DNA from 4 places in the Rhizobium sp. 05N49 genome. Region 1 is predicted to be linked to each of the others. Evidence: riboswitches for the same ligand, from Rfam matches in the RefSeq annotation. Region 1 holds a riboswitch; each other region holds the start of a gene.
What was found. Region 1 has a riboswitch for cobalamin ahead of nrdH (glutaredoxin-like protein NrdH). Riboswitches for the same ligand answer to the same signal wherever they lie in the genome.
Positions count from the first base shown of each region.

Region 2: linked by a shared signal. The riboswitch ahead of cobU (bifunctional adenosylcobinamide kinase/adenosylcobinamide-phosphate guanylyltransferase) and the one ahead of nrdH (glutaredoxin-like protein NrdH) in region 1 are both predicted to bind cobalamin.
Region 3: linked by a shared signal. The riboswitch ahead of bluB (5,6-dimethylbenzimidazole synthase) and the one ahead of nrdH (glutaredoxin-like protein NrdH) in region 1 are both predicted to bind cobalamin.
Region 4: linked by a shared signal. The riboswitch ahead of AC1DF8_RS00970 (ABC transporter substrate-binding protein) and the one ahead of nrdH (glutaredoxin-like protein NrdH) in region 1 are both predicted to bind cobalamin.

Region 1 is NZ_JBFTME010000009.1:299,340-303,952, reverse strand. It holds gene metE (5-methyltetrahydropteroyltriglutamate--homocysteine S-methyltransferase) at 1-1,638, shown strand, start outside; cobalamin riboswitch at 1,817-2,043, shown strand; gene nrdH (glutaredoxin-like protein NrdH) at 2,307-2,528, shown strand; gene nrdI (class Ib ribonucleoside-diphosphate reductase assembly flavoprotein NrdI) at 2,542-2,943, shown strand; gene nrdE (class 1b ribonucleoside-diphosphate reductase subunit alpha) at 2,922-4,613, shown strand, end outside.
Region 2 is NZ_JBFTME010000001.1:342,945-347,557, reverse strand. It holds gene AC1DF8_RS01820 (adenylate/guanylate cyclase domain-containing protein) at 1-485, shown strand, start outside; gene AC1DF8_RS01815 (chloride channel protein) at 471-2,261, opposite strand; cobalamin riboswitch at 2,469-2,859, shown strand; gene cobU (bifunctional adenosylcobinamide kinase/adenosylcobinamide-phosphate guanylyltransferase) at 3,188-3,697, shown strand; gene cobW (cobalamin biosynthesis protein CobW) at 3,702-4,613, shown strand, end outside.
Region 3 is NZ_JBFTME010000006.1:54,563-59,175, forward strand. It holds gene AC1DF8_RS13890 (3-deoxy-7-phosphoheptulonate synthase) at 1-603, opposite strand, end outside; gene AC1DF8_RS13895 (DHA2 family efflux MFS transporter permease subunit) at 845-2,269, opposite strand; cobalamin riboswitch at 2,423-2,614, shown strand; gene bluB (5,6-dimethylbenzimidazole synthase) at 2,657-3,358, shown strand; gene AC1DF8_RS13905 (MFS transporter) at 3,376-4,613, opposite strand, start outside.
Region 4 is NZ_JBFTME010000001.1:179,299-183,911, forward strand. It holds gene AC1DF8_RS00955 (LysR family transcriptional regulator) at 1-8, shown strand, start outside; gene AC1DF8_RS00960 (NAD(P)-dependent alcohol dehydrogenase) at 15-1,073, opposite strand; gene AC1DF8_RS00965 (hypothetical protein) at 1,372-2,604, shown strand; cobalamin riboswitch at 2,663-2,911, shown strand; gene AC1DF8_RS00970 (ABC transporter substrate-binding protein) at 3,083-4,099, shown strand; gene AC1DF8_RS00975 (FecCD family ABC transporter permease) at 4,111-4,613, shown strand, end outside.

The DNA.
Region 1 (4,613 bases):
TCAGGAGAAGAGCAGGCAGCATTGAAGCATGCCTATCGTGCGCTGCACGAGCTGGTACCGAACCTGAAGATCATGCTCGCCACCTATTTCGGCAATATAGGCGATAACCTGCCGACGGCGCTCGCATTGCCGGTTTCCGGCCTGCATGTCGATCTCGTTCGTGCTCCGCAGCAGATCGATGCCCTTCTCAAGGCGTCCCCCGATTTGACGCTGTCGCTCGGCATCATCGACGGACGCAATATCTGGAGGGCGGACCTTGCCGCGATCCTGAAAAAGATCGAGCCACTGGTTCAGCGCTTCGGTGCGGATGGACTGCAGATCGCGCCGTCCTGCTCGCTGCTGCATGTGCCGATCGACCTGGATCTGGAAACCGGACTGGATGAGGAACTGACGTCGTGGCTCGCTTTCGCCACCCAGAAACTCGATGAACTCTCTGCCCTCGGCAGCTCCGGCGGGGCTTATCAAGGAATTGCTGCAGCCTCTCAGGCCGTTGCCTCTCGAGCGGCTTCTCCACGTGTGCATGATCTCAAAGTCAGGCAGCGGGTCGCGGCAATCGATGAGACGATGATGACGCGGAGCAGCGGTTTTGCCGAGCGGACCAGCTTGCAGGCGCGCAAGCTTCGCCTGCCGCTCTTCCCGACAACGACGATCGGCTCCTTCCCGCAGACATCCAATGTGCGCAAGTCCCGCTCGGCCTTCGCAAAGGGTACGATCAGCGAGGCGGACTACGATGCGTTCCTGAAAAAGGAGACCGAAGCGGCGATCCGCTGGCAGGAGGAAATCGGCCTCGACGTGCTCGTCCACGGGGAATTCGAGCGTAACGACATGGTGCAGTATTTCGGTGAGCAGCTTTCCGGTTTCGCCTTTACGCAGCATGCCTGGGTGCAGAGCTACGGTTCGCGCTATGTCCGCCCGCCTATCATCTTCGGCGACGTCTCTCGGCCAAAGCCGATGACAGTCGAGTGGTGGCGCTACGCGCAGTCGCTGACGGACAAGCCGGTCAAGGGAATGCTGACCGGTCCGGTGACGATCCTCAACTGGTCCTTCGTGCGTGATGATCTTTCTCGCGCCGATGTCAGCCGGCAGATCGCTCTGGCGATCCGCGACGAAGTGCTCGATCTCGAAAAGGCGGGTGCTGCGATGATCCAGATCGACGAGGCCGCTCTCCGTGAGGGTCTGCCATTGCGCAAGGCCGACTGGAAGACCTATCTCGACTGGGCGGTCGAGAGTTTTCGCCTCTGCGCATCCGGTGTTTCCGACGAGACGCAGATCCATACGCATATGTGCTATTCGGAGTTCAACCAGATCATCGATGCCATCGCCGCGATGGATGCCGATGTGATCTCCATCGAAACCTCGCGGTCGAAGATGGAACTTCTGGAAGCCTTCCGCAGCTACAAATACCCGAACGAGATCGGCCCCGGCGTCTACGACATCCATTCGCCCCGCGTTCCGGATGTTGCTGAGATGACCGAGCTCCTCACGCTGGCGCGGAAACGTCTGACGGACGGGCAGCTCTGGATCAATCCGGATTGCGGATTGAAGACACGCAAGTGGGAAGAGGTTCGTCCGGCGCTGGTCAACATGGTTGCCGCCGCTCGGCAGTTGCGTATTGCCGCAGCGCCGACACGCGCCTGAGCGCCTAATCGATTCCTGGAGAGCCGGCTATAGAGGCCGGCTCTTCCCAATGCTGCCTTCTCCACAGCCTGCTTTCGTTAACCATTCATTAACCACGTTTTTCACAGGAATGCAGTGATTTCAAACATGCCGTAACGCGATGCACAAACCATCCGTTGACGCAAACTGGGATTCGAGTACTATATCTAGTGTTCAAGGTTCCTTCGATTCGTGAGGGTCGGGGGCTAAGATGGGAATACGGTGCGTTTCGCCATGATGGCGCGACAAAGCCGGAGCTGCCCCCGCAACTGTAAGCGGCGAGCAACTGTCCGATTTCAGGTCACTGAGGCATGAAGCTTTGGGAAGGCTGGGGGCAGGGTGCTTCGACCCGCGAGCCAGGAGACCTGCCTTGAACGAGGTATCCACGGGCGGGGTGTCCGGAAGGTCGCGTATACGCAGGCGGGTCAAATCCGCGCCTGTTGCGCTGCCCCCGAATGTCCGCTGAACACTTCGGGGTTGAAGTCATGTTGAAAGCATTAAAACCGCCGCCCGCGCAGATCGTGCGGGGGAGAGTGTTCGGCGTGTAAAGCGCCAACTTTGTCAGATCAATACCAAGCATTGCCTCGGACGCCGCAAGGCGCCCGATCCTAGTTCTGCGTCTGGAATTCATTGACATCACGAGGAACATGATGAGCGTTACCGTTTACAGCAAGCCTGCCTGCGTACAGTGCACCGCTACCTACCGCGCCCTCGACCGTCTGGGCGTCGACTACCAGATCATCGATATCTCCGAGGACGCCGAGGCGCTCGATCGCGTGCGCGGCATGGGCTACATGCAGGTTCCGGTCGTCGTTGCCGGCGAGAACCATTGGGCGGGCTTCCGTCCCGACATGATCAGCGCGCTCTCCTGACCGGAGAAAAGCGGTGGGCCTGATCGTCTATTATTCCAGCCGGTCCGAGAATACCCATCGTTTCGTCGAGAGGCTGGGACTGCGCGCGGCGCGCATTCCCGTCGGAGCTGAAGACATCCACATTCGCGAACCCTATGTGCTGATCTCGCCCACCTATTGTGGCGATGGCGGAAAAGGGGCCGTGCCCAAGCAGGTGATCCGTTTCCTCAACGATGCGGAAAACCGCTCCAACATCCGCGGCGTCATTGCTGCGGGCAACAGCAATTTCGGCGAGACCTACGGGCTTGCCGGCGACGTGATCTCGCAAAAATGCCAGGTGCCTTACCTCTACCGGTTCGAGCTCCTGGGGACTGCCGAGGATGTCGCCAATGTCAAAGATGGGATGGGACGATTTTGGACACGGGGACAAATCTGACGCGGGATGCGGGCGTCAAGCCGCTCAAGGCCGTGGAAGCGCTGGATTATCACGCGCTGAATGCGATGCTGAACCTCTATGACGATGAGGGCAAGATCCAGCTCGACAAGGACCGCATGGCGGCCAAGCAATATTTCCTGCAGCATGTGAACCAGAACACGGTGTTCTTCCATAATCTCAGGGAGAAGCTCGATTATCTGGTAACTGAAGGCTATTACGAGCAGGAAGTGCTCGACCAGTATTCCTTCAACTTCGTCCGCGACCTGTTCGACGAAGCCTATGCCAAGAAGTTCCGGTTCCCAACCTTCCTCGGCGCCTTCAAATATTACACCAGCTACACGCTGAAGACCTTCGACGGAAAGCGCTACCTGGAGCGCTATGAAGACCGTATCTGCATGGTGGCGCTAGCGCTTGCCAGAGGCAATGAACAGCTTGCCCGCGATCTGATGGAAGAGATCATCTCCGGCCGGTTCCAGCCGGCAACGCCAACCTTCCTCAATGCCGGCAAGAAGCAGCGCGGCGAACTCGTCTCCTGCTTCCTGCTGCGTGTCGAAGACAATATGGAATCGATCGGCCGCTCCATCAATTCGGCGCTGCAGCTGTCCAAGCGCGGCGGTGGTGTTGCGCTGTCCTTGACGAACATCCGCGAGGCCGGTGCGCCGATCAAGCAGATCGAAAACCAGTCTTCCGGCATCATTCCCGTCATGAAGCTGCTGGAAGACTCGTTCTCCTACGCCAACCAGCTTGGTGCACGGCAGGGGGCAGGTGCCGTCTATCTCAACGCGCACCACCCCGATATCATGCGCTTCCTCGATACAAAGCGCGAAAATGCCGATGAGAAGATCCGCATCAAGACGCTATCGCTCGGCGTCGTCGTGCCTGACATCACCTTCGAGCTCGCCAAGAACAATGAGGATATGTACCTCTTCTCGCCCTATGACGTGGAGCGGGTCTATGGCGTCCCGTTCACCGAGATATCGGTGACGGAAAAGTATCGCGAGATGGTGGCGGATGCCCGTATCACCAAGAAGAAGATCAAGGCCCGCGAATTCTTCCAGGTGATCGCCGAAATACAGTTCGAGAGCGGCTATCCCTACATCATGTTCGAAGACACGGTGAACCGCGCGAACCCGATCGCCGGCCGCATCAGCATGAGCAACCTCTGCTCGGAAATCCTACAGGTGAGCGAGGCCAGCGAATTCAACGACGACCTTTCCTACAAGACGATGGGCAAGGATATTTCCTGCAATCTCGGCTCGCTGAATATCGCCATGGCGATGGATTCATCCGATTTCGGCAAGACGATCGAAACCTCGATCCGCGCGCTGACGGCCGTTTCCGACATGAGCCATATCTCTTCGGTGCCTTCGATCGAGAAGGGCAATGACGATAGCCATGCGATCGGCTTGGGACAGATGAACCTGCATGGCTATCTTGCCCGCGAGCGCATCCATTACGGTTCGGAAGAAGGCGTCGATTTCACCAATATGTATTTCTACACGGTGACCTATCACGCTCTGCGTGCTTCCAACCGCCTGGCGGTCGAGCATGGCGCAAGTTTCAAGGGCTTCGAGAATTCGAAATATGCCTCAGGTGACTATTTCGACAAATATACCGGGCAGGAGTGGAAGCCGGCAACCGAGAAGGTGCAGGCGCTGTTCGATGACGCC
Region 2 (4,613 bases), on a different contig from region 1:
ATTCCGGGGAGATCCTCAAGTTCATGGGCGACAGCGTGCTAGCGATCTTTCCGACCGGCAGCGAAGAGGGGGATGATCCCGAACAGGCTTGCCGCGCAGCACTCGCCTCGGCCCGGAACATGCTGAAGGCCAACGAGGCGCTGAACCGAGAGCGGGCAGGCAGGGGTGGCCCCGACATCGGCGTCGACGTCGTCCTGCATCTCGGAGAAGTGTTTTACGGAAATATCGGCGCCCGCGGCAGGCTCGACTTCACCGTGATCGGCAGGGCCGTCAACGAGGCCTCGCGGATCGAGAAACTCTGCGGCGAACTCGGCCAGTCGCTTCTGATGTCGGAAAGCTTCGCGGCTGCCTGCGGTGTCGCCTGCGAACGCCTGGGATCGTTCGAGTTGCGCGGCGTTTCGAGGAAGGCCGACGTGTTCAAGCTCGCGGATCCGATTGTGGCATCGGCTCGAAAATCGGCGGCAAAAGCCTCAGATCTCGCCTGACACCTCGCGGCGCCGGCGGTCGAGTTCTTCGCTGTAGCGGCGCAGCGTGTGGCTTTCGCTGAGCTGGCCGATCACCTTGCGCTCGATGAGGTTGTTGACGACGGCGAGCGCTTCGCTTTCCGTCTTGTCAAAGATCGCGGCCGCCTGTTTGGCATTCATCTGCGGCTGCAGGAAATCGTTTTTATAGCGGATGAAATCGCCGAGATTCTGGGCTTCGTCCTGCGCGCTGGTGGGGTTTGCGTAGATTTCCGGCACGAGCACGAGGCCGGCATATTTGTCGCCCTCATCGACGAGGATGACACGCTGCGTCGAGCCGATGGGGAAGGCCTCCTTGAACGCGTCCAGCGTTATCCCGAGTTTTGCGGTCTTTACGTCTGAACGCATCAGCTTGTCGACGGTGAGATTGCGGATCCAGCCGACATCATGGGCGCTGCGGATGCTTTCGCCGCGCAAGTGAAAGCGCCATGTGGCGAAGGAGTAGCCGAAGGTCGTGCGCACGACGAGCGAGGAGGTGATGACGGCTGCGAGCACCAGTGCGGTGATTGGAAAGTCGCCGGTGATCTCCAGCGCCAGGAAGGTCATGGTCAGCGGCCCGCCGATGACGGCGACGGCGAGCGAGCTCATACCGACCACGGCATAGATCACGGGCGTCAGCGTCGCATCGGCGAAATAGGGGGCGGAATAGGCAAAGAGCTTGCCGAGCAGCGCGCCCATGAAAAGCGAGGCGAAGAACAGGCCGCCCCTGAAGCCGGAGCCGATGGAGACGGCGGATGCCACCGACTTCAGAAGGAAAAGACCGATCAGCGCGGGGATCGTGATCTCGTGGGAGAGGTTCAGATGCAGCGCGCCGTGGCCGGCGGCCAGCACCTGTGGCGATACCAGCGCCAGCAGGCCGACGACGATGCCGCCGAGCGCCGGGCGGAAAGGCAGTGCGATGGCGCTCTTGCGCGCCAATTCCTCTACGAAGGAGACGCCCTGCATGATGAGGATGCCGACGCCGGCGCAGAAGGCGCCGAGCGCGATGGCCGGCACGTAGTCTGCCGGCTGTACAGCGCCGAAACTGCCGACATCGATGATGAAATCGCTGCCGGCAAGAAGGCGCGCAACAAGAGTTGCGACAAGCGCCGAGACGACGACAGGTGTCAGCGACATAATGGTGTAGGTGCCGATGATCAGCTCGAAGGCGTAGAAGGCGCCGGTCAGCGGCGCATTGAAGGCGGCGGCGATGGCGCCGGCTGCGCCGCAGCCGACGAGCACACGCAGGTCCGCGCGGCGCAGCTGCAGCTTCAGGCCGAATTTCGAGGCGATGCCGGCCGCAAGCTGCGTATAACCGGCTTCCAGGCCGACGGATGCGCCGAAGCCATTGGAAACGAGATTCTGGATCGCGACAAGGATGCTGTCCGTCAGCGACAGGCGACCGCCATGCAGCGCATTGGCCTCGATCGGGTCGACCATCGGCTTCTTGCGCCATTTGGCGAGAATGAAGAGCAAGAGCCCGAGAAGCATGCCGCCGGCTACCGGGGCCGACATCAGCAAAAACTTGCTGTCGATCTGCGAGGCGCTGAGCCTCGTCGTGCCGTCTATGCCGAAGATCAGGCTGTGCATCTCTTCCGAGACATAGCTCATGGCTGAGACCGCAAGCCCCGATACGATGCCGACAAGCGCGCCGGCAAAGACCATGCCCATTTCGCTGTGGCGAATAAGCGCGCGCAGGCGCCCCGGATCGAAGGCGGTGCCTAGAGGGCCGAGGCGGCGAATGTGCATTCGGGAGAGCATCATGGGGAAATTAGGCGGCAAGAATAGGGGTCAAGGGCGGAGCCGGCATCCGCATGAGCGGCAATTGCGGCAAAAAACCGACCGGGCCGTAAAGTTTTTGTGACGTAAGCCTTTGATTAAAGACGATAATATCGGTAGTGTAAGTCGAGATGAACATGAGCGGGGCGTTGCGCGGCAATTGACATGGGAGTTGCACGCGCCTAACCATGAATCCACATAATGGATGGTTCCGGATCGGCAAACGCCTTCCGGATTAAAAGGGAATGTGACGGGGCGGACCCAAGCCGGGCGCCTTCATCACAGCCGACCCCGCGACTGTAGAGCAGTCAGGGTCTTCCATCCGGCATTTGGATTGCGGCGCCGACGGTCTTGCATTCTGCAAGCGGGCAAGGCGGACAAGTGCCGGAAAAGCCACTGGAAATGCATCGTGATCAGCCGGGGCAGGACGCCTCTAATTCTACGAATCGTCCGCCTTTTCACGAGATGCAGCCGGGAAGGCGAGGTAGATCCGCTGGCACGATAAGGGGCGACCGAGCGGTCGCCCCTGTCGCGGCCGATAACTGCGAGCCAGGAGACCTGCTATCCGTGCCGGGCATAATGCCCAATTTGGGCGCTTTGCCCGCTGCCAGCACGGAGGTTGTCTTGGCTGAAGGATGTTATTCAGCGCTGCCTCTGGTGGTGCGATATGGGCGCGGTGTTCCGCCGCCCCTCTGTGATGAGCTTCTGGCGCAGGCCGTTTTCTCTTCCCTGATTCCTGTGCTTGTCACAGGAAACCAGCCACGGCGCGTCTGCGCCGTGAATGAATCAATGTTATCGCGGAATGAGTCTCTCCTGCCCAAGGACTTGGGCAGGCTGGATTCCTGTGACAAGCACAGGAATGAGGGGTGTGGCGAAGGCCGCGCCCATCCTCAACGGACGGTGCTGTCATGACCACCACCTTCATCCTCGGCGGCGCTCGCTCCGGCAAATCCCGCTTCGCCGAAAATCTTATTGCCACGAGCGGTATCGAGCGCCATTACATCGCCACCGGCCGCGCCTGGGACGACGAGATGCAGGCGCGCATCGACCAGCACAGGGCCGATCGCGGCCCCTCCTGGACGACGCATGAGGAACCGCTCGATCTCACCGAGCGCCTGACCGCCATCGACGCGGAGGGCAGGGCCATCCTCGTCGATTGTCTGACGCTGTGGCTCACCAATCTGATGATGGAGGGGCGCGATATCGCCGCCCAGTCTGCCACCCTTGCTGGCTTTCTGCCTCATGCTAAGGCGCGGCTCGTCATCGTTTCCAATGAAGTCGGCCTCGGCATCGTGCCCGAGAACCGCATGGCGCGGGAATTTCGCGACTATGCAGGCCGGCTGCACCAGATGATCGCGGCTTCGGCCGCGGATGTTTATTTTATCGCAGCGGGTCTGCCGCTGAAAATGAAGGGTTAGTTCCATGCAGCAGAAAATCCCCGCAACCGTCATCACCGGCTTTCTCGGCGCCGGCAAGACGACGATGATCCGCAACCTGCTCACCAATGCCGGCGGCAAGAAGATCGCGCTGATCATCAACGAGTTCGGCGATCTCGGCGTCGATGGCGACGTGCTGAAGGGCTGCGGTGCGGAAAACTGCACCGAGGACGACATCATCGAGCTCACCAATGGCTGCATCTGCTGCACCGTTGCCGACGATTTCATTCCGACCATGACCAAGCTTCTGGAGCGCGAGCAGCGCCCTGACCATATCGTCATCGAAACCTCGGGCCTTGCCCTGCCGCAGCCGCTTGTCGCCGCCTTCAACTGGCCAGACATCCGCAGCGAAGTCACCGTCGATGGCGTCATCACCGTGGTCGATAGTGCGGCCGTTGCTGCCGGTCGTTTTGCCGATGACCACGATGCCGTCGATGCGCGCCGTGTCGAGGATGAATCGCTGGATCATGAAAGCCCGATCGAGGAACTGTTCGAGGATCAGCTGACCTGCGCCGACCTGATCGTGCTCAACAAGACCGATCTGATCGACGCGGACGGGCTTGGCCGCGTGAAGAGCGAAGTTGCCTCGCGCATTGCCCGCAAGCCTGTCATGATCGAAGCGAAGAACGGCGAGGTGCCGGCAAGCGTGCTGCTCGGCCTCGGCATCGGCACGGAAGACGATATCGTCAACCGCAAGTCCCATCACGAGCTGGAGCATGAGGATGGCGAGCCGCACGACCATGACGAATTCGACAGTTTCGTCGTCGAACTCGGGGCTGTCTCGGATACGGCAGGTTTCGTCGAGAAGCTGAAGGGCATCATCGCCGAGCATGACGTGCTGCGCCTGAAGGGCTTCATCGATGTCTCCGGCAAGCCGATGCGCCTGCAGCTACAGGCC
Region 3 (4,613 bases), on a different contig from region 1:
CATGATCGCGTCGAGCGCGACGCGCGCGCTGCCGTCCGTGCCGTTCTTGAAGCCGATCGGGCAGGAGAGACCCGAGGCGAGCTGACGGTGGATCTGGCTTTCGGTCGTGCGCGCGCCGATGGCGCCGTAGCTGACGAGATCGGCGATGTACTGCGGCGTGATCGTATCGAGGAATTCGCAGCCGGCCGGCAGGCCCATGGCGTTGATGTCGAGCAGCAGGCGGCGGGCGAGGCGCAGGCCTTCCTCAATGCGGTAGCTGCCGTCGAGATGCGGGTCGTTCATCAAACCCTTCCAGCCGACGGTGGTGCGGGGCTTTTCGAAATAGACGCGCATGACGATTTCGAGATCGCCGGAGAGGCGTCGTCGCTGTTCGACGAGACGGGACGCATATTCGCGGGCGGCTGCCGGATCATGGATCGAGCAGGGACCGATGATGACCAGCTGGCGGTCGTCCTTGCCCGTCAGGATATTGTGGATGGTGTCGCGCGTGCCGGTCACGGTCTCGGTCACCGCTCGGTCACGCGGGATTTCCTTGATAATATCGGCAGGCTTGGTCAGCGGGGTGATCTCGACGATGCGCAGATCATCAATAGTGTCAGTCACGGTATGCTCTCCTGTTTGGTCATACCGTGGCGGAACAAAAAAGCCGCCAGGTTGACTAGCGGCTGTTCGGGTGTGTCGTCGCGTTAGTTTCGGTTACGCACAGACCCGCATCCGCTGGAAGCAGCGGTACGAATAAAATCGCGATGCGTAAACGGACGAAATCGACATGCCGCCTATGTAGACATGCGAATTGGAATTGTCACGTGGATTCTGTGAGGAAAAATGACAGGTCTGTGAAGTTTTATCGGCTTTCGGCCATTGCCTCTCTCTGGGCATCTTCCGGCGCAGCCGCTTCGGCATGTCCATGCTTGCCGCGGCGTGTCGTCATGTCATCGCCGGCATTGGCGGGCAGGCGCAGGAAAGTGATGCAGGCGAGCGCGGAAATCCCTGCCACGATAAAGAAGGCGATATGGAAATCGGTGACCGTGAGTTGGCCGCCGTGGAAGTTGGCGGACACTTCCAGGATCGTCCCTGCGACTGCAACACCCATGGCCATGGAGATGCGCTGCGCCACGGCATTGATGGCCGTCGCCTGGCTGCTGTCGGCCTCGTCGACATCGCCGAAGGCCATGGCGTTGACACCCGAGAAGGCCATGGAGCGCAGCAGTCCGCCGACGAGAAGAGAGCCCATGATGAGATAGATCGGCGTTTCAGCAGTGAAGAAGCCGTTCACGCCGAGGCAGATCGCGGCAAGGAAGGTGGTCAGCGCGATGACGTTGCGGAAGCCGAAGGCGTTATAGGTGCGGGTTGCAGCGAATTTCGAGCCCATGGAGCCGAGTGCGCTGACGAAGGTGACAGAGCCAGACTGCAGCGGTGTCAGACCGAAACCGAGCTGCAGCATCAGCGGCATGAGGAAGGGCAGCGCGCCGAGCCCCATGCGGAAATTCGAGGCGCCGAGGATCGCCGCCCGGAACATCGGGTAGCGGAACATTTTCGGATCAAGCAGCGGATGCGGCGTGCGCCTGGCATGGACGAAATACAGGATACCGGAGAGGACGCCGACCGCGACGGTGACATAGCCGTAGATGACGGGAACGGCCGGCAGGCTGATGACGGATATTCCGAAGACGAAACCGGCAAAGCCGATCCCGGACAGGAAGAAACCCGGAAAATCCATCGGCTTCGGGCTGCGCGGCTCAATCGCCGGCAGGAAGCGGGTGACCAGCGCAATGCCGATGATGCCGATCGGAACGTTGATCCAGAAGATCCAGTGCCAACTCAAATAGGTCGTCAGGAAACCGCCGATCGGCGGGCCCATGATCGGGCCGATCAGGGCCGGAATGGTGAGCCAGGCCATGGCATTCACCAGCTGGTGACGTGGCGTGCCGCGCACCAGAAGCAGCCGTCCGACCGGCGTCATCATCGAGCCGCCGGCGCCCTGGATGAGCCGGGAAATGACGAAGGCGGCGATGGAATTCGAAAAGGCGCAGGCAACCGAACCGACCATGAAGACTGCTATTGCCAGACGGAAAATGTTGCGCGCGCCGAAGCGATCCGACATCCAGCCGCTGATCGGAATGAAGATCGCAAGCGCCACAAGGTAGCTGGTTACCGCAAGCTTCAGCGCGATCGGCGAGGTGCCGATATCGGCCGCAATAGCCGGCAGGCTGGTGGCGATCACGGTCGAATCCATCTGTTCCATGAACAGGGCGACCGCAAGGATCATCGGCGTTAGGCGGGACACGGGCAACCGGGATGCAAGGAGAAGGGATTCGGCACCAATGGCGCCGCTCGGATCAGGGTCTCGTTCTAGGCCAGCATTTTCAACCTGTCCACGAAATGAATGTCGCATGTGGCTTGCGGCCATGGCCTTTCCGCGCCATAGATCGCCCTGTCAGGTGCCCGCTGTCACCAGGGGGAGAATCGGGAATCCGGTGGAAGACCGGAACGTGCCCAACGCTGTAAGGCTGACGCTCGCCGTTCAAACTACGCCACTGGCTTTGCGGCCGGGAAGGCAGCGGCGAGGCGGAGGACGCCGAGTCAGAAGACCGGCCTGGCAAGATAGACCCAACCCGCGCGGACGGCGGGCGGTTGCGTTGTTGGGGATTTGACGATGCGACCCATTGATGATGCCGTTTGTCCGGCATCCAGCTTTTCTGCGGCCGAACGCGAGGCCGTCTACCACGCGATCATGACGCGGCGCGACGTGCGCAGCCAGTTCCTGCCCGATCCCTTGCCGGACGATCTGGTGACGCGGCTTTTGACCGCCGCGCACCACGCGCCTTCGGTCGGCTTCATGCAACCGTGGAATTTCATCCTGGTGAAAAGCGCCGAGGTGAGGACGCGCGTGCGCGATGCGTTTGTCAGCGCGAATGAGGAAGCGGCCAGCATGTTTACCGGCGAGCGGCAGGAAAAATATCGTTCGCTGAAGCTCGAAGGCATTGTCCAGGCGCCGCTCGGCATCTGCGTGACCTGCGATCCGACCCGCAGCGGCAGCGTCGTGCTGGGACGCACGCATAATCCACGCATGGACAGCTATTCCACCGTCTGCGCCATCCAGAACCTGTGGCTCGCGGCCCGTGCCGAAGGCGTCGGCATCGGCTGGGTCAGCATCTTTCGCGAGGGCGACCTCAAGGAGATACTCGGCATTCCCAATCATATCGAAGTCGTCGCCTGGCTCTGCGCCGGCTTCGTCGACCGGCTCTACGAGGAGCCGGAACTGGCGGTCAAAGGCTGGCGGCAGCGGGTGGCGCTGGAAGAACTGGTCTTCCATGACGGCTGGGGGCAGGTGGAAGGCGAGGCCGCGCCGGTTTGAGCCGGCACGGGTGTGCTTCACTCGGCCGGCTGGGTGCTGCAATCCTTGGCGCAGGCTGGTGTCCTCCAATGGCCAAAGGTGAGGAGGCTCGCAGCAGCGAGAAGCCAGACGCCGATCGCTCCATAGAGCATGACACCGCCGAAGCCTGCGACCAGCGCATCATGCACCGTCTCGGCGGGAATATCAGGCAGGGCGGCGATGCTGCCGGCGGAGATCCGTTCGGCAAGCAGGCGCAGATCGCCTGCGTCCATCGAGTTCGGCAAGGCGCTCTTCAGATGGGAGAGCACACCAGTGAACAGGATGAAGCCCATGACCGCGATGTTGATTGCGAGCGAGATCATCCGGGCGCTCATGTCGATGCCGGAGGCCATACCGGCGCGGTCGCTGGATACCGCACCGGTTGTCGTGTTGGTGACCGGGGTATTGGTGAAGCCAAGCCCGATGCCGGCAAGCAGCGCGCCGGGCAGCATCGTCAGCCAGCTTGGCGCGGCGGCGGCGCTGCCTGACTTCATCAGCAGGAAGCCGAGTCCGATGGTGAAAAGGCCGCCGGGAATGATGATACCTGGCCGGTAGCGCAGCATAAGCCGCTCGGCAAGCGGCGGCACGACGAGCGTCGGCAGCGTATAGGCCAGCAAGGCGATGCCGGCCGCCACACTGCCGTAACCGAGGCCGGCTTCATACCAGATCGGCAAATAGATCATGAAAGGCCAGAAGCTGATATTCATGGCGGCCGAACCGACAATGGCGCCCGAGAAGGTGCGGATGCGGAACACCGAGGCATCGAACATCGGTCGCGGGTTCAGCTTTTCGGCAACGACGAAGGCGACGAGGCTTGCGGCGCCAAGTCCGATAATGCCAAGCGCAGCCGGGCTCGCAAAACCGAGAGCCGGCCCCTGGGTGATGAAGAAGGCAAGGCAGAAGACCGCCAGCGAAAGGGTGGCGATGCCGGCGATATCGAGCCGTCCGGCCGCGGGATCACGCGATTCCTGAATTCCCGTCAGCGCGAGAGCGATTGTCACGGCCGCCAGTACGGCATGGATGAGGAATACCCATTGCCAGCCGGCCACCGCCACGATGCCGACGCCGACGATCGGGCCGAAGCCCAGGCCGATGCCGAAAATGATGCCCCACCAGCCGAAGGCGATGCTGCGGGCGCGGCCCTCGCGAAATTGGTGGGAGAGCACGGCTACCTGGCAGATCAGCATGAAGCCGCCGCTCATTCCCTGCAGAAAACGAGCGACGATCAGCAGCGAAA
Region 4 (4,613 bases), on a different contig from region 1:
AACGGTGAGCGACGTCAGGCCGCCTGCGCCGCCGGCATCGTTGCCATGTCGATGACGAAGCGGTAGCGCACATCGCCGCGCTCCATCCGCTCGAAGGCCTTGGCGATATCCCCCATGGCGATCATCTCGCATTCCGGCAGGATGTTCTTGCGGCCGCAGAAATCCAGCATTTCCTGCGTCTGCCTGATCCCGCCGCTCGGTGTGCCGGCAATGCGCCGGCGCCCCCTGATCAGCGACAGGTTGCTGAATTTCGGCGTATCGACCAGCGAGCCGGCAATGACCAGCGTGCCGTCGGAATCGAGCGTGTCGAGATAGGGGCCGAGATCATGCTCGTAAGGCACGGTATCGATGATCACGTCGAAGGCGAAGGCCGCAGCCTCCATCGCCTTGGCATCAGTCGACAGCAGCACCTTGTCGGCACTGAGTTCGCGTGCCGTCGCGATCTTGCCCGCCGAGCGCGTCAGAACCGTCACCTCAGCCCCCAGCGCCGAAGCGAACTTGACGGCGAGATGCCCGAGCCCGCCGAGCCCGATCACGCCCACCCGGCTGCCAGGGCCGACATTCCACGTACGCAGCGGCGAGTAGGTGGTAATCCCGGCGCAGAGCAGCGGCCCGACCCGCGAAAGGTCCAGCCCGTCGGGCACGCTGAGAACGAATTCCTCGCGCACGACGATATGATCTGAATAGCCGCCATAGGTCGTCTCGCCGGTCACTCGGTCCTGGCCGTTATAGGTGACGGTGACGCCCTTGTAGCACATCTGCTCTTCGTTGCGCCGGCAGTTGGGGCACTCCATGCAGCTGTCGACGATCGTGCCGACGGCAACATTGTCGCCCGCCTTGAAGCGTGAAACGGCGCTCCCCACGGCAGACACCCGCCCGACAATCTCATGGCCCGGCACGACCGGATAGGCCGAAAAGCCCCAGTCGTTGCGGGCCATATGCAGGTCCGTATGGCAGACCCCGCAATAGAGAATATCGATCGCCACGTCCTCGGGACGCAGGTCCCGGCGGTCGAAAGAGAAAGGTTGCAACGGCGTATTCGCATCGGTTGCGGCAAATGCTGATGTTCTCAATGGCTTATCCCTTGCAAGGCTGTTGAATGCTGACGGGCACCAGAAGCTGTGCCGGATGGGATATAGCGTCGATAAATTATCCGGATTAGACGAGGAATGCGGGAAAGGCTTGTGAGATAGGCTCAGCAATCGCTTATCGATGGCCTGCGTCATACACCGCTATCCGGTCATGATGAAAAGCCAGACATCGAACGGCCGGCGCCCCCAATTTCTCAAAAATCCGACAGCCGCGACTGGACAAGGCAAATGTAACTTTATAACAACAGCGATGTAATGTTATTACATTAAAGGAGATTTCATGTCCCGGCGCCTTTTCGCTATCTTCGCAGTCGCCACTACGCTCACATCCGCCACCTTGCCATCGACTTCCCGCGCCGAGGAGGAACAGCAGGAGAGCTGGCGGCTTTTCGTGGCTGATCACAGCCTGCCGGTCGTCCACGCCATAGATCTTGCGAGCGGGAGACAGATCGGTCGCTTCGATCTCAAGGGTTATGCCGCCCTGTCGTTGAGCGACACCGGGCGCACGGTCTTTGCCGTCCAGGGTGAAGAGAATATCGTTCACGTCATCGATACCGGCATTGCCCTTTCCGATCATGGAGAGCATCGCGATCTCGAGGTGGCGCCACCCAAGCTGATCGGCACGACGATAAAGGGCGAGAAGCCGGGCCATGTGGTGACGCATGGCGATGACGTGGCGATTTTCTACGACCGCACCGACCGCTTCGATCTCTTGAAGGAGAGCAGCCTGCTGCAGGAAAAGCCGGAGCCGAAAGCTGTCAACACCATCGCCGCCCATCACGGCGTCGCGGTGCCGATGGGCAATCACCTGCTGGTCTCCGTGCCGAACATGCAGGCGCCGGTCAAGGAGGGCGAACTGCCGCCACGCCTGGGCCTGCGGGTGCTCGACCGGGATGGCCGGCAGATCGGCGATGTCGCGCCCTGCACCGGCCTGCATGGCGAGGCAACCTCCGCCCGCCTCGTCGCCTTCGGTTGCGAGGAAGGCGTGCTCATCGCCCGCCCCAGCGGCGCGGAAGGCCCGAGCGTGGAAATGCTCGCCTATGGCGCATCGCTGCCGCGGGGCAAGGTCTCGACGCTGCTCGGCGGCCGCTCGATGCAGTTCTTCCTCGGCAATTACGGAGAGGACAAGCTGGCGCTGATCGATCCTGATAATACGGACGCACCTTATCGCATCATCGACCTTCCAACGCGGCGCGTCGATTTTGTGCTCGATCCGGCAAAGTTTCAGAATGCCTACATCCTCACCGAAGACGGCAGGCTGCATCTGCTCGATACAGTCGAGGGCGAGATCGTCAGATCGGAAACCGTAACAGAGCCCTACAGCAAGGATGGTCATTGGCGCGATCCGCGTCCGCGGCTGGCCGTGGCCGGCGATGATATCGCCATCAGCGATCCCCGTCACAGCTTGATTCGCCTCGTCAGCACGCAGACGCTGAAGGAGGTGCGTACGATCCCCGTCGAGGGCCAGCCCTTCGCGCTTGTCGCCGCCGGCGGCTCGGGCGCCAGTCACTAAGGCGGCTTCGGACCCGACACACTTCGCATTCCGGCGCTTGACGTCGCCCATGGCGGCGTCATAGATCGAGGCGACGGTTCCCCGAAGAGAACTCCGAGGGGAATAATAGGGAACACGGTGAGGACGACCCAAGAGGGACCGAGACCGTGGCTGCCCCCGCAACTGTAAGCGGATTGTCGATCTCGGGGTTGATCGCTTCAGCGATCACGCCCTCGGCCTCAGGGCCGTGCCACTGCGATTTCGCGGGAAGGCAGATGACCGGCACATATTCGCGAGCCAGGAGACCTGCCGTCGATCACGATCCAATCAAGCCGGGCGGGGATGCCCGGACAAGGAGCAGACATGATTGACAAGATCCCTCCCCACCTGCCGCCATCCATCCGTCTCGATTGGACGATCCGCCGCTAGCCTCCCGCTCGCTGACCATCGTTCGCGCGCCGGCATCCGCTAGCCCTTTTCCTTTGATCGAGAGTTTTCCATGCGACAGCTTCTGAAGAGCTTTTCCCTCGCGCTCGGGCTGGCCGGCTTTGCTGCGCCCGCACTTGCCGCCACCCAATATCCCATCACCCTCACCAATTGCGGCCAGCAGGTCACCTTCGAAAGGGCGCCGGCCAAGATCGTCTCGATCGGCCAGGGCATGACCGAAGTGCTGTTCTCGCTCGGCCTTGCCGACAAGATCGCCGGCACGGCCGTTTGGGTCGGCCCGGTCCTGCCGCAATATGCCGATGTTAACAGCAGGATCAAACGGCTGGCCGATAACGACCCGAGCTTCGAATCCGTCGTCGGCGCGGAGCCTGATCTGGTGGCTGCCGAATTCGAATGGCATGTCGGCACGCAAGGCTCCGTCGGCAAGCGCGAGCAGTTTGGGGATCTCGGCATCAACACCTATGTCGCGCCGGCCGATTGCGTCGCCAAGATCAATACCGACGGCGGCGATGGCGTGCGCAAGGAACTGTTCACGATGGACCTGATCTATCAGGAAATCGCCGAACTCTCCGAGATCTTCGACGTGAAAGACCGCGGCGATGCTGTCATCGCCGACCTGAAGAAGCGGGAGGCCGCGGCCGTTGCCTCTGTTGCCGGTGCTGCGGCAAAGAACCTGCCGGTCGTCTTCTGGTTCTCCAGCAAGGAAGTGAAAGGCGATGCCTTCATCGCCGGTAAAAACAGCGCACCAGCCTATATCCTGAAGACGCTCGGGGCGAAGAACGTCGTCACGACGGAAGAGGAATGGCCCCTCGTCGGCTGGGAAACGATTGCGCAGGCCAATCCCGCCGTCATCGTCATCGCCACCATGGACCGCCGCCGCTATGCCGCCGATGATCCCAAGGTGAAGGTGGATTTCCTGGAAAACGATCCGGTTACGAAAGAGCTCGATGCCGTCAGGAACAAGCGCTTCATCATGATGGACGCGCAGTCGATGAACCCGACGATCAGAACCATCGACGGCATCGAGACGCTGGCAAAGGGCATCCAGTCCTTCGGTCTGGCCCAGTGAGCCAGGCTGCCTTGCCACAGAGGATATGGTGGGCGCTTGCCACGCTCACCATCGCCGCCCTCCTCCTGCTCGGTATCATGATCAGTCTCGCCGTATCGATCGGCGAGATATCGATCCCGCTCGCCACCACGGCAGAAGCGGTCTCCAACCGCCTCTTCGGCACAGCATTCGAGCTCAGCCGCATCCATCAGGGCATCGTCTGGGATTACCGCCTCAGCCGCGCGCTGGTGGCGGCCAGTGCCGGCGCATCGCTGGCACTCTGCGGCACGGTGCTGCAGGCGCTGCTGCGCAATCCGCTTGCCGAACCCTATGTGCTCGGCATTTCGGCCGGCGCCTCCACCGGGGCCGTCTGCGTCATGATCCTTGGCTTCGGCTATGGCGTGCTCAGCCTCTCCGCCGGCGCCTTCATCGGCGCTCTCATCGCCTTCCTGCTGGTCGGCATTCTGGCGGCCGGTGTGGGCGGCACCAGCGAGCGCATCATTCTCTGCGGCGTGGCGGGCTCGCAGCTCTTCAA